Regions from separate parts of the Metasolibacillus sp. FSL H7-0170 genome, predicted to be linked through region 3. Evidence: riboswitches for the same ligand, from Rfam matches in the RefSeq annotation. Region 3 holds a riboswitch; each other region holds the start of a gene.
What was found. A riboswitch is a leader RNA that binds a small molecule or an ion and turns the genes downstream of it on or off. The one in region 3 is predicted to bind S-adenosylmethionine.

Region 1 (3,137 bases), 1.7 Mb from region 3:
GCTCAATCATTCTTGATGGAGCTGAAATTGGAGAAGGTGCGTTTATTGGTGCGGGCAGTCTCGTTCCCCCAGGTAAAAAAATACCACCAAATATGCTCGCAATGGGGCGTCCCGCAAAGGTCGTACGCGAAGTAAATGCAGAGGATCGTGAAGACATGGATCGCATTATTCGTGAATATGTAGAAAAAGGCCAATATTATAAATCATTGCAAACAAATATGTAAAGGGACTTTACATATTTGTTTGCGACGAGGATAGTAACAATTTATTGTTACTACCGCAGGAGCACCCCCTCCCTTGCGACGAGGATGTTGACTATTTATTGTCAACACCGCAAGAGCACCCCCTCCCTTGCGACGAGGATGTTGACTATTTATTGTCAACACCGCAAGAGCACACCCTCCCTTGCGACGAGGATGTTGACTATTTATTGTCAACACCACAGGAGCACTCACTTCATTTGCATCTGGCACCTTGCTATCGCTATAAATAAGATTTGTCACTACACTTCCGCTCTGAATCTATATAAAAAAAGAGCTGTCTGAAAGCAGCACGTCTGCCTGCTTTCGGACAACCCCTTCACTATTATTTCACTAATAATGCTGCTTTTTCCTTTAATACGTCTGCTTTATCTGTTTGCTCCCAAGGTACATTCAAATCTGTACGACCGAAATGTCCATAAGCTGCAGTTTGTTTAAAGATTGGTCGGCGTAAATCTAACATTTTAATAATACCTGCTGGGCGTAAATCAAAGAGCTCACGGACCCATTCTACAATTTGAGAAGATGGCACTGTTCCCGTACCAAATGTATCTACAGCAATTGATACAGGCTGTGCCACACCGATTGCATAAGCAAGCTGTACTTCTGCACGGTCTGCTAAACCAGCAGCAACGATATTTTTTGCCACATAACGCGCTGCGTAAGCCGCAGAGCGGTCTACTTTTGTCGCATCCTTACCTGAGAATGCCCCACCACCATGTCGCGCATAGCCTCCGTAAGTATCCACAATGATTTTGCGACCTGTTAAACCGGCATCGCCCTTTGGTCCACCGATAACAAAGCGACCTGTCGGATTAATAAAATATTTTGTTGCTTCATCTAATAGCTCAGCTGGTACAACTGGTGCAATTACAACACGCTTTAAATCTGCTTGAATTTGATCCAATGTTACTTCTTCATCATGCTGTGTTGAAATAACAATTGTATCTACACGTACTGGTACATTATTTTCATCGTACTCAACCGTTACTTGTGTTTTTCCATCTGGACGTAAATATTTTAGTTCACCTGATTTTCGCACTTCTGTTAAACGGCGCGCTAGCTTATGCGCCAAGCTAATTGGTAGCGGCATTAGCTCTGGTGTTTCGTTACATGCATACCCAAACATTAATCCTTGGTCACCTGCACCAATTGCTTCAATCGCCTCGTCTGACATTGAGCCTTCACGTGCCTCAAGAGCTTGGTCTACGCCTTGTGCAATATCAGGTGATTGTTCGCCAATTGCTACAAGCACTGCTAAGTTTTCAGCATCGAAGCCATATTTACCACGCGTATAGCCAATCTCTGCTACAGTGTCACGTACAATTCCTTTAATATCTACATAAGTAGAAGTCGTAATTTCTCCTGCCACTAGTACTAGTCCTGTCGTTACCGTTGTTTCACATGCTACACGAGCATTTGGATCTTCAGCTAAAATGGCGTCCAAAATTGCATCTGAGATTTGGTCGCAAATTTTATCTGGATGTCCTTCAGTAACACTTTCAGATGTAAATAGTCTACGATTTGTCATTTTGTTTCCTCCTATAGTTCCTGCGAATATGATACGGTACTCCTTACCCATGTCAAGCTTTTAAGCGATGCTTTAATATAATAGAAGAGTATTTCATCCATTCTTTATCAAACTTCGCCACTTCGGCTTTTACAGACAGTTAATGATTCACTACACTTTTGTGCATCAATCGTTTTCATAATGGCTGCCCATGAATATGGAATCAACTCAAACCATTACCGCCTCTTAACACAAGGTTTTTGAAAGGTATAGTCATAAAGAAAAGTTTTATCATCGTCTTAAGTTTAAGGCTGTCTTGCTGTTTAAGCATTTATCTATATAATAGTGAGCGTTGCGAATCGTTTCAAGCGCAGTGCTAGACAGCTAGTTTGTCAACTAGGTTTTTCAATGATGAACTTTTTTAGGCAATAAAAAAACCTTTCACTCATAAGCATGAGAGAAAGGATTGTATTTTCGTTCCCTTTCACTCTTATCGTTCAAGGAGAAAGCTCCTTGCATCAGGTTGGCACCAACGCATGATGTGAAAAGTCATGCAGGTTGCCGGGCTTCATGGGGCCTGACCCTCCACCAGCTCGGGATAAGAGTATCCGTTCAATTTCATATAATACATAATTTTTTTTGCGCTGTCAAATACTATACACATCCATTCATTTTTTCCGATTTACCGACTAAAAATTTCATAAATTTCTCTCGAATTAGTATAGACTATTTCATTTAATGTGTTATACTTTTTGTAGTTAAAAGAAATGAATTCCCACCAAACTTGGGAATATTATAAATAAAAGGATGGTTTTAAGCGATGAATTCAGTAGAAATTGCAAACGAACTGAAAGATTTATTAAACGGTACAAATATTCATGTTCAACTTTCTGTTCCACAGTTAGTAGAAAAAGCAACATCTCGTGGAGAAGCAATTCTAACTGTTGACGGTGCATTACGTGCTGAAACAGGCAAATATACTGGTCGTTCTCCTAAAGATAAATATACAGTAGAAGAAGAAAGCACGAAAGATAAAATTGACTGGGGAAAAGTAAACCGTCCAATTTCTTCTGAAGTGTTTGAAAAACTATATGTAAAGGTAGTTAATTATTTAAAAGAACGCGACGAGCTTTTCGTATTTAATGGTTTTGCTGGTGCAGATAAAGATTCACAAATCGGTATTAAAGTTATTAATGAATATGCATGGCATAATTTATTCTGCCATCAATTATTTATCCGCCCAACTGCCGAGGAGCTTGCTACACATACAACAGACTTTACAATTGTTTCTGCACCAAACTTTAAAGCAGATCCAACTGTTGATGGAACAAATTCAGAAACATTCATTATTGTTTCATTAGAAAAGA
Region 2 (3,137 bases), 980 kb from region 3:
ATCGCCACACCTTCAGCGGTTGCTCTCGCCTTATCATCACCGCAAGCTTCCATACGCGCTAGCGCTTCATCAGATAATTTAATACCTGGTACCTCATGATGTAAAAACTCCGCACTCTTAAAGCTCGTTAATGGCATAATACCAATATAAATTGGCGCTTCTAAATGCTTTGTCGCCTCGTATATTTCAATAATTTTTTCCTTCGTGTAAACAGGCTGTGAAATAAAGTAATCCGCCCCATGCTCGATTTTTTTCTCTAAACGGCTTACCGCACGGTCCAACACCCGCACATTCGGATTAAAAGCTGCCGCGACAGAAAAATTAGCCTGTTTACGCAATGGCTTCCCTGAGAAAGAAATTCCTTCGTTTAACTGTTTAATCAACGAAATTAGCTCCATTGATGATACGTCATAAACGCTTGTTGCCCCGGGGAAATCCCCAACTTTTGTCGGGTCACCTGTCACCGCTAAAATATCGTGCAAGCCAAGTGCATCTAAGCCCATCAAATGCGATTGTAGCCCGATTAAATTGCGGTCACGACATGTCAAATGGGGCAAAGCACGAACCCCGTGCTGCAATTTTAAAATAGAGGCCATCGCAATATTGCTAATACGCGGTGAAGCAAGGGAATTATCGGCCATCATCACTACATCTGCCCCAGCTTCATAGAGCTCCTTTGCCCCCTTAACAAAACCATCAATTTCTAAATGACGTGGCGTATCCAATTCAACAATAACCGAACGTTCGCGCTTTACTTTTATATGTAAAGGCTCCTCGACAGGCGGCTCTGGCACACGCACAAACTCTATACTAACAGGTTTTATTTCTTTTTCAGTCAAAGGTGTGACACCTGCTAAACGCTTCTTCACTGCCTCCACATGCTTTGGCGTCGTACCACAGCAACCACCAATTAATCGAACACCTTGACCAACTAACTCTACAGCCGCACGTGCAAAATAATCTGCCTCCGACTCATACACAACGCGCCCATCCTCTACATCTAGTAGAGAAGCATTTGGATAAGCAGAAAGAAAGGCGTGCTCTGGCAATTGCACTGTTTCCATCGCTTGAATGGAGTGATACGGTCCTAAGCGACAGTTCATACCGACAACATCTGCTCCAAGTGCATCAAGCTGTGTCAACGCATCATTCAAACGCATTCCGTTTTGTAGGATACCCGGCTCATGCATCGATAATTGGGCAATAAGCACTTTATCAGTTAATTGGCGTAGCATATTAACAGTCGCTGCTAATTCCTCAAAGTCATAGTACGTTTCAAGCAGCAATCCATCTACCCCACCTGCTAACAAACTTTGCGCTTGCTCTTGAACCGCCACTAAAATCTCCTCTAATGTCGCGTCACTTTTTCGAATACCGCGCACACCACCAATCGTACCAAGCACAAATTGCTCACCTGCACCAACAGCCGCCTTCGCTAGCTTCACGGCTGCCTCATTAAATTCCTGCACTCGGTCCTCATAGCCATAACGCGCTAATTTAATAGCGTTTGCCCCGTACGTATTCGTTTGAATAACATCTGCTCCAGCAGCAATATATTCACTATGAATCTTTTCTACAATTTCAGGTCTTGTAATATTCATTTCCTCATGACAATAATCCAATCCATATGAATAAAGCAGCGTACCAATTGCACCGTCCGCCGTTAATACTCTAGTTTGTAATGCTTCACGTAGCCCCATTTTATATCCTCACTTTCCTAATTTCACCTTGATTCTAGATTTTCATCTACTCAAGGCTATAGTTTTGTATATTTGCAAAAATCAAAAAAGCCTTCTCTAAATGTATATTTAAAGAAGGCTCTACTTGTTCACGTCGTTCCTTCTCATCTGTCGGTATAACACCTGCTGGATTTAGCACCTGACATCATTGTTGGTTGCTGAAGCTTCATTGGGCCAGTCCCTCTGCTTCTCTCGATAAGAAATTTTGAATATTTATTAAATTCTTATTGTTCATTATAGAGTAGTGTATCGCATTTGAGAAGTGTTTTTTACGAAACATACGAAATATCCTACTATATCGCTATCTATTCTTGCTTATTCTAGCAATTACCTTCGCTGCTGTATGGCGTCCGTTTTGAATACATGCGCCGATACCTACACCATAATAAGAGCAGCCTGCAAGCAGCATGTTTGGGTAATGTTCTGCCATTTCCTTCTCTACCGCTTTTAGGGCATCTCGATGTGCAAGGTCATAGCGTGGCATTTTATCAATCCATTTTGTAATATTTACTACGCTCGGCTTGTCATCAATATTTAAGCTCAGCTTAATATCCTGTAGGGCAATTTCCGTTAGTTGCTCATCTGACATAGTTGCAAGCTCCTCATAGCGGGGATTGCTATCTTTATAAAATAAACGTACTAGTAAATTGCCGTTCTCTGATGTATGTGCCCATTTACGACTCGTCCAAGTAGAGGCATTACATTGCAAGTCGCTATTATGCGAAACAATAAAGCCCGTTCCATCCGCAGGTAAAACAGAGTCTGACACATTAAATCCAGCATAGAGTGTAAGAGCAGAGCCATTTGTAAATTGTTTTAAATGATATGTCAACTGCTCATTTGTTAACAATTGCCTCACTGTTTCATTCGGTACTGCTAAAACAGCTATATCCGCAGCAATCATTTGTCCAGTATCTAGCATAATTTTATAATGCCCGTCATGCCTCGCAACCGATGTCACTGCTACCCCTTTCATAAACTCCACCTGTGGTAAGCTTTCTTCTATGCGATAAATAAAAGCTGACATCCCCCGTTGGAACGAAATAAACTTTTTATCTGCTGCTTTTTCAAATTGTTCGCGATGCGCTTTAAAGCCAGCCATAATACTACCGTAATTATTTTTATAATCTACTAAATAAGGCAAGGTCGAGGCAATTGACAATTCATATAAATTACCTGAATAAACCCCTGCTAAGACGGGCGCAATTTGCTTTTTAACGATGCCTTCACCTAAAAAATATTCCAAAAACTCACCAATAGAGCTATCCTTTGTAAAACGGTCATTTGCAATCTCCGCATCCTGTAAAACGCGCTGTTTTTCATCATCTGTCAATAATGTACTAGCCATTAAAGACTCCTCGCTCATCGGAATACCAAATGTAGAGCCCGCTGGAATAG
Region 3 (3,137 bases):
ATGTATGGACGCTTTTGCTCGATTAAATAATCTGCCATTTGTTTTGTCCATGTAGCTGTTTTTTGATTTGAAGAACGACTTGCATAATAACCTTCCATCGTTGCATCATATTCTTCTAATAATGCATCATACTTAGCCTCGTCATAGGCATTTTCATGAAGTACTGCAGGGACAGGCAAGCGTGGTTTTGTTTCATTGCGCTTTGTCGGAGTACCAATCGTCAGTGCAAATAACGGAAATACACTTTTAGGTAAGTTGAAAAGTTCGCTAATTTCAGCAGGGTTATTACGTGCTCCGCCAATATAGCAAATGCCGTAGCCCTTCGCCTCTGCCGCAACAACAAAATTTTGTGCAAATAAAGATACATCGACTACACCAACAAGTAAATTTTCTGCAGAATCTGTAACGATATCTACACCGTGTTTTTGACCCGCGGCTTGAAGACGCTTAAAGTCAACACAAAATAAGAATGATGCACCCGCTGTTTGAAATTGAAATTCATTTTTTGATAATTCGCCGAGCTTTTGCTTTTTATTTTCATCCGTAACCCAAATAACGCTATATGCTTGCACAAAATGTGAACTTGCTGCCATTTGTGCTGTTTCGATTAAATCCATTACCGTTTCGCGCGGAATTTGTTCCCCTGTATATTTACGCACGGATGCGTGATTGCGTAAAAGTTCTCTAGTATCCATTTTCATCCTCCTAATGACCTGTATTCGTATATTATTTTATACTACTTATATTAAATAACCAATCAAGTTGACTAAATGCTATTATTTTAGCGATTTGTATGAATTAATTAAAAAACAATTACGCCTTGGCTAACTCTCATTTAGATTTTTTTCGAGCTAACTGATGTGAATTAATCTAAATATTCGCGACCTGCGCTACGTTTGGTAGGCCTTCATTCAAAATTTGTGACATCTATTGAAAAAAATTAAAAAATAATAGTTGACTTCTTGGTTTACAATGCTTTATACTCAAACACAACGATGGAACATGAATCAAATACTCTTATCAAGAGTGGCGGAGGGACTAGGCCCTATGATGCCCGGCAACCGGTAAGCGACGAGCTTACAAAGGTGCTAATTCCTACAGATTCGGATTGGAATCTGAAAGATAAGGGGAGGAAAACTTGCTCATTTGCGAACCCTCTTCTTAGGAAGAGGGTTTTTTGTTTTTCTACCCTCCTCAAAAATCCATTAGCCATCGAATACATTTTAGGAGGAACATCATGTCAACACTACGACCAGAAACATTGTTATTACATGGTGGGCAAAAACCCGATCCAGTAACAGGGGCAATTGCCGTACCAATTTATCGTACAACTGCTTATGCATTTAACGATACTGCTCATGCGCAGCGATTATTTGCATTAGAGGAAGCGGGAAATATTTATTCTCGTATTATGAACCCGACTGTTGGGGCATTTGAAGAGCGTGTTGCTTTATTGGAAAAAGGAACAGCAGCAGTAGCACTTTCTTCAGGAATGGCAGCTATCTCATTTTCTATTTTAAACATTGCTGGTGCAGGAGACCATATCGTATCAGCAGGCTCTTTGTACGGCGGTACTTATAATTTATTTGCTACAACTTTGCCACGTTACGGTATTACGACAACATTTGTAGACGAGAGTGACCCGGAAAACTTCCGAGCGGCAATTAACGAAAATACAAAAGCAATTTTTGCAGAAACAATCGGTAATCCAAGCTTAAATGTGCTAGATATTGAAGCGGTTGCTAAAATCGCACATGAGCATGGTATCCCACTAATCCTTGATAATACATTCCCATCACCATATGGCTCTAATCCAATCGAATTCGGGGCGGATGTTGTCATTCATTCGGCAACAAAATGGATTGGTGGGCATGGCACAACAATCGGTGGTATTGTTGTCGATGCAGGGAAATTTGACTGGACACAGGGGAAATTCCCAGGCTTCACAGAGCCTGATACAACATATCACGGCATCCGCTATGGAGTTGATACGGCAACTGCGGCATTCGCTACAAAATTGCGCGTGCAATTGCTGCGAGATTTCGGGCCAACATTAAGTGCAGATTCAGCATTTAACTTTTTACAAGGGTTAGAAACGCTTCATTTGCGTGTAGTAAGACATAATGAAAATGCCGCAAAAGTAGCGGCTCATTTACGTAACCACCCATTCGTGGAATATGTAAACTATAACGGCTTTGAAGATACTGTATCGCATTCATTGGCGAAAAAGTATTTGAAAAATGGTTTTGGCTCTATCATCACTTTCGGTATTAAAGGTGGTAGAGAGGCTGGGCGAACTGTTATTGATAGTGTTAAACTCTTCTCGCATGTAGCAAATGTGGGCGATGCACGCTCGCTTATTATTCACCCAGCATCTACAACACATCAACAATTATCAGCAGAAGAACTTAAAATCGCTGGTGTATCAGAAGAGCTCATTCGCTTATCAATCGGCTTAGAAGCAGTGGAAGATATAGTGGCAGATTTGGACCAAGCGTTAGCATTAGCAGCAAAAAATGCTTAACCTATAGACAAACGCTTGAATACTCATTTGTATAAAGTATCTATATGGTTTTGTTAGATTGTTGCTAAAAATAGGCTGTAGACTGCATCATTTCGCAGTCGCAGCCCCCTACTAAAATATAAAAACTTAATACCTAGTATTTTTATAAGAATTATTGACTTCTTGATTTTTCTCAATTATAATAAAACCAATCTACTTGCAGGGAATTGAAATTCTTTCAATCTCCAACGGATGTTACAGGATGTTGCGATTTTAAGTAAACTTCCACCAAAAATATTGGAGAAATCTGGGTGGTAGTAAACCGAAGCGTAATTGATAAAATAGGATAAATCAAAGGAGTGTTGAATATGGGACGTACATATAGTGCACAAAACATAGCATCTTATATTGTGTATGAATTAAATGAGACATACACCTTCATCAATTCACAAGCAATTCAATTATTATTAGCAAATGTTGAAATGATGTGGATGAAAGTGTTTGGGCATAGTGCGTTTTCAGAATCAACATATGATTTATTAAATGGGTACATTGTAAAGGAAGTATATGATGCGTATATCGAGCATGGAAATGACCACATTAAATTGCCAGCGAAAGAATGGTTTTTACGCTA

Region 1: another riboswitch for S-adenosylmethionine. It lies ahead of metK (methionine adenosyltransferase); the one in region 3 lies ahead of MHH70_RS09620 (O-acetylhomoserine aminocarboxypropyltransferase/cysteine synthase family protein).
Region 2: another riboswitch for S-adenosylmethionine. It lies ahead of MHH70_RS14380 (bifunctional homocysteine S-methyltransferase/methylenetetrahydrofolate reductase); the one in region 3 lies ahead of MHH70_RS09620 (O-acetylhomoserine aminocarboxypropyltransferase/cysteine synthase family protein).

Annotation. Positions count from the first base shown of each region.
Region 1 is NZ_CP151964.1:3,799,925-3,803,061, reverse strand. Features, by position in the region: gene MHH70_RS17905 (gamma carbonic anhydrase family protein) at 1-224, shown strand, start outside; gene metK (methionine adenosyltransferase) at 586-1,791, opposite strand; SAM riboswitch class I at 2,258-2,375, opposite strand; gene pckA (phosphoenolpyruvate carboxykinase (ATP)) at 2,591-3,137, shown strand, end outside.
Region 2 is NZ_CP151964.1:3,058,664-3,061,800, reverse strand. Features, by position in the region: gene MHH70_RS14380 (bifunctional homocysteine S-methyltransferase/methylenetetrahydrofolate reductase) at 1-1,700, opposite strand, end outside; SAM riboswitch class I at 1,841-1,941, opposite strand; gene hemG (protoporphyrinogen oxidase) at 2,041-3,137, opposite strand, start outside.
Region 3 is NZ_CP151964.1:2,080,399-2,083,535, reverse strand. Features, by position in the region: gene nfsA (oxygen-insensitive NADPH nitroreductase) at 1-695, opposite strand, end outside; SAM riboswitch class I at 1,015-1,129, shown strand; gene MHH70_RS09620 (O-acetylhomoserine aminocarboxypropyltransferase/cysteine synthase family protein) at 1,238-2,524, shown strand; gene MHH70_RS09615 (hypothetical protein) at 2,872-3,137, shown strand, end outside.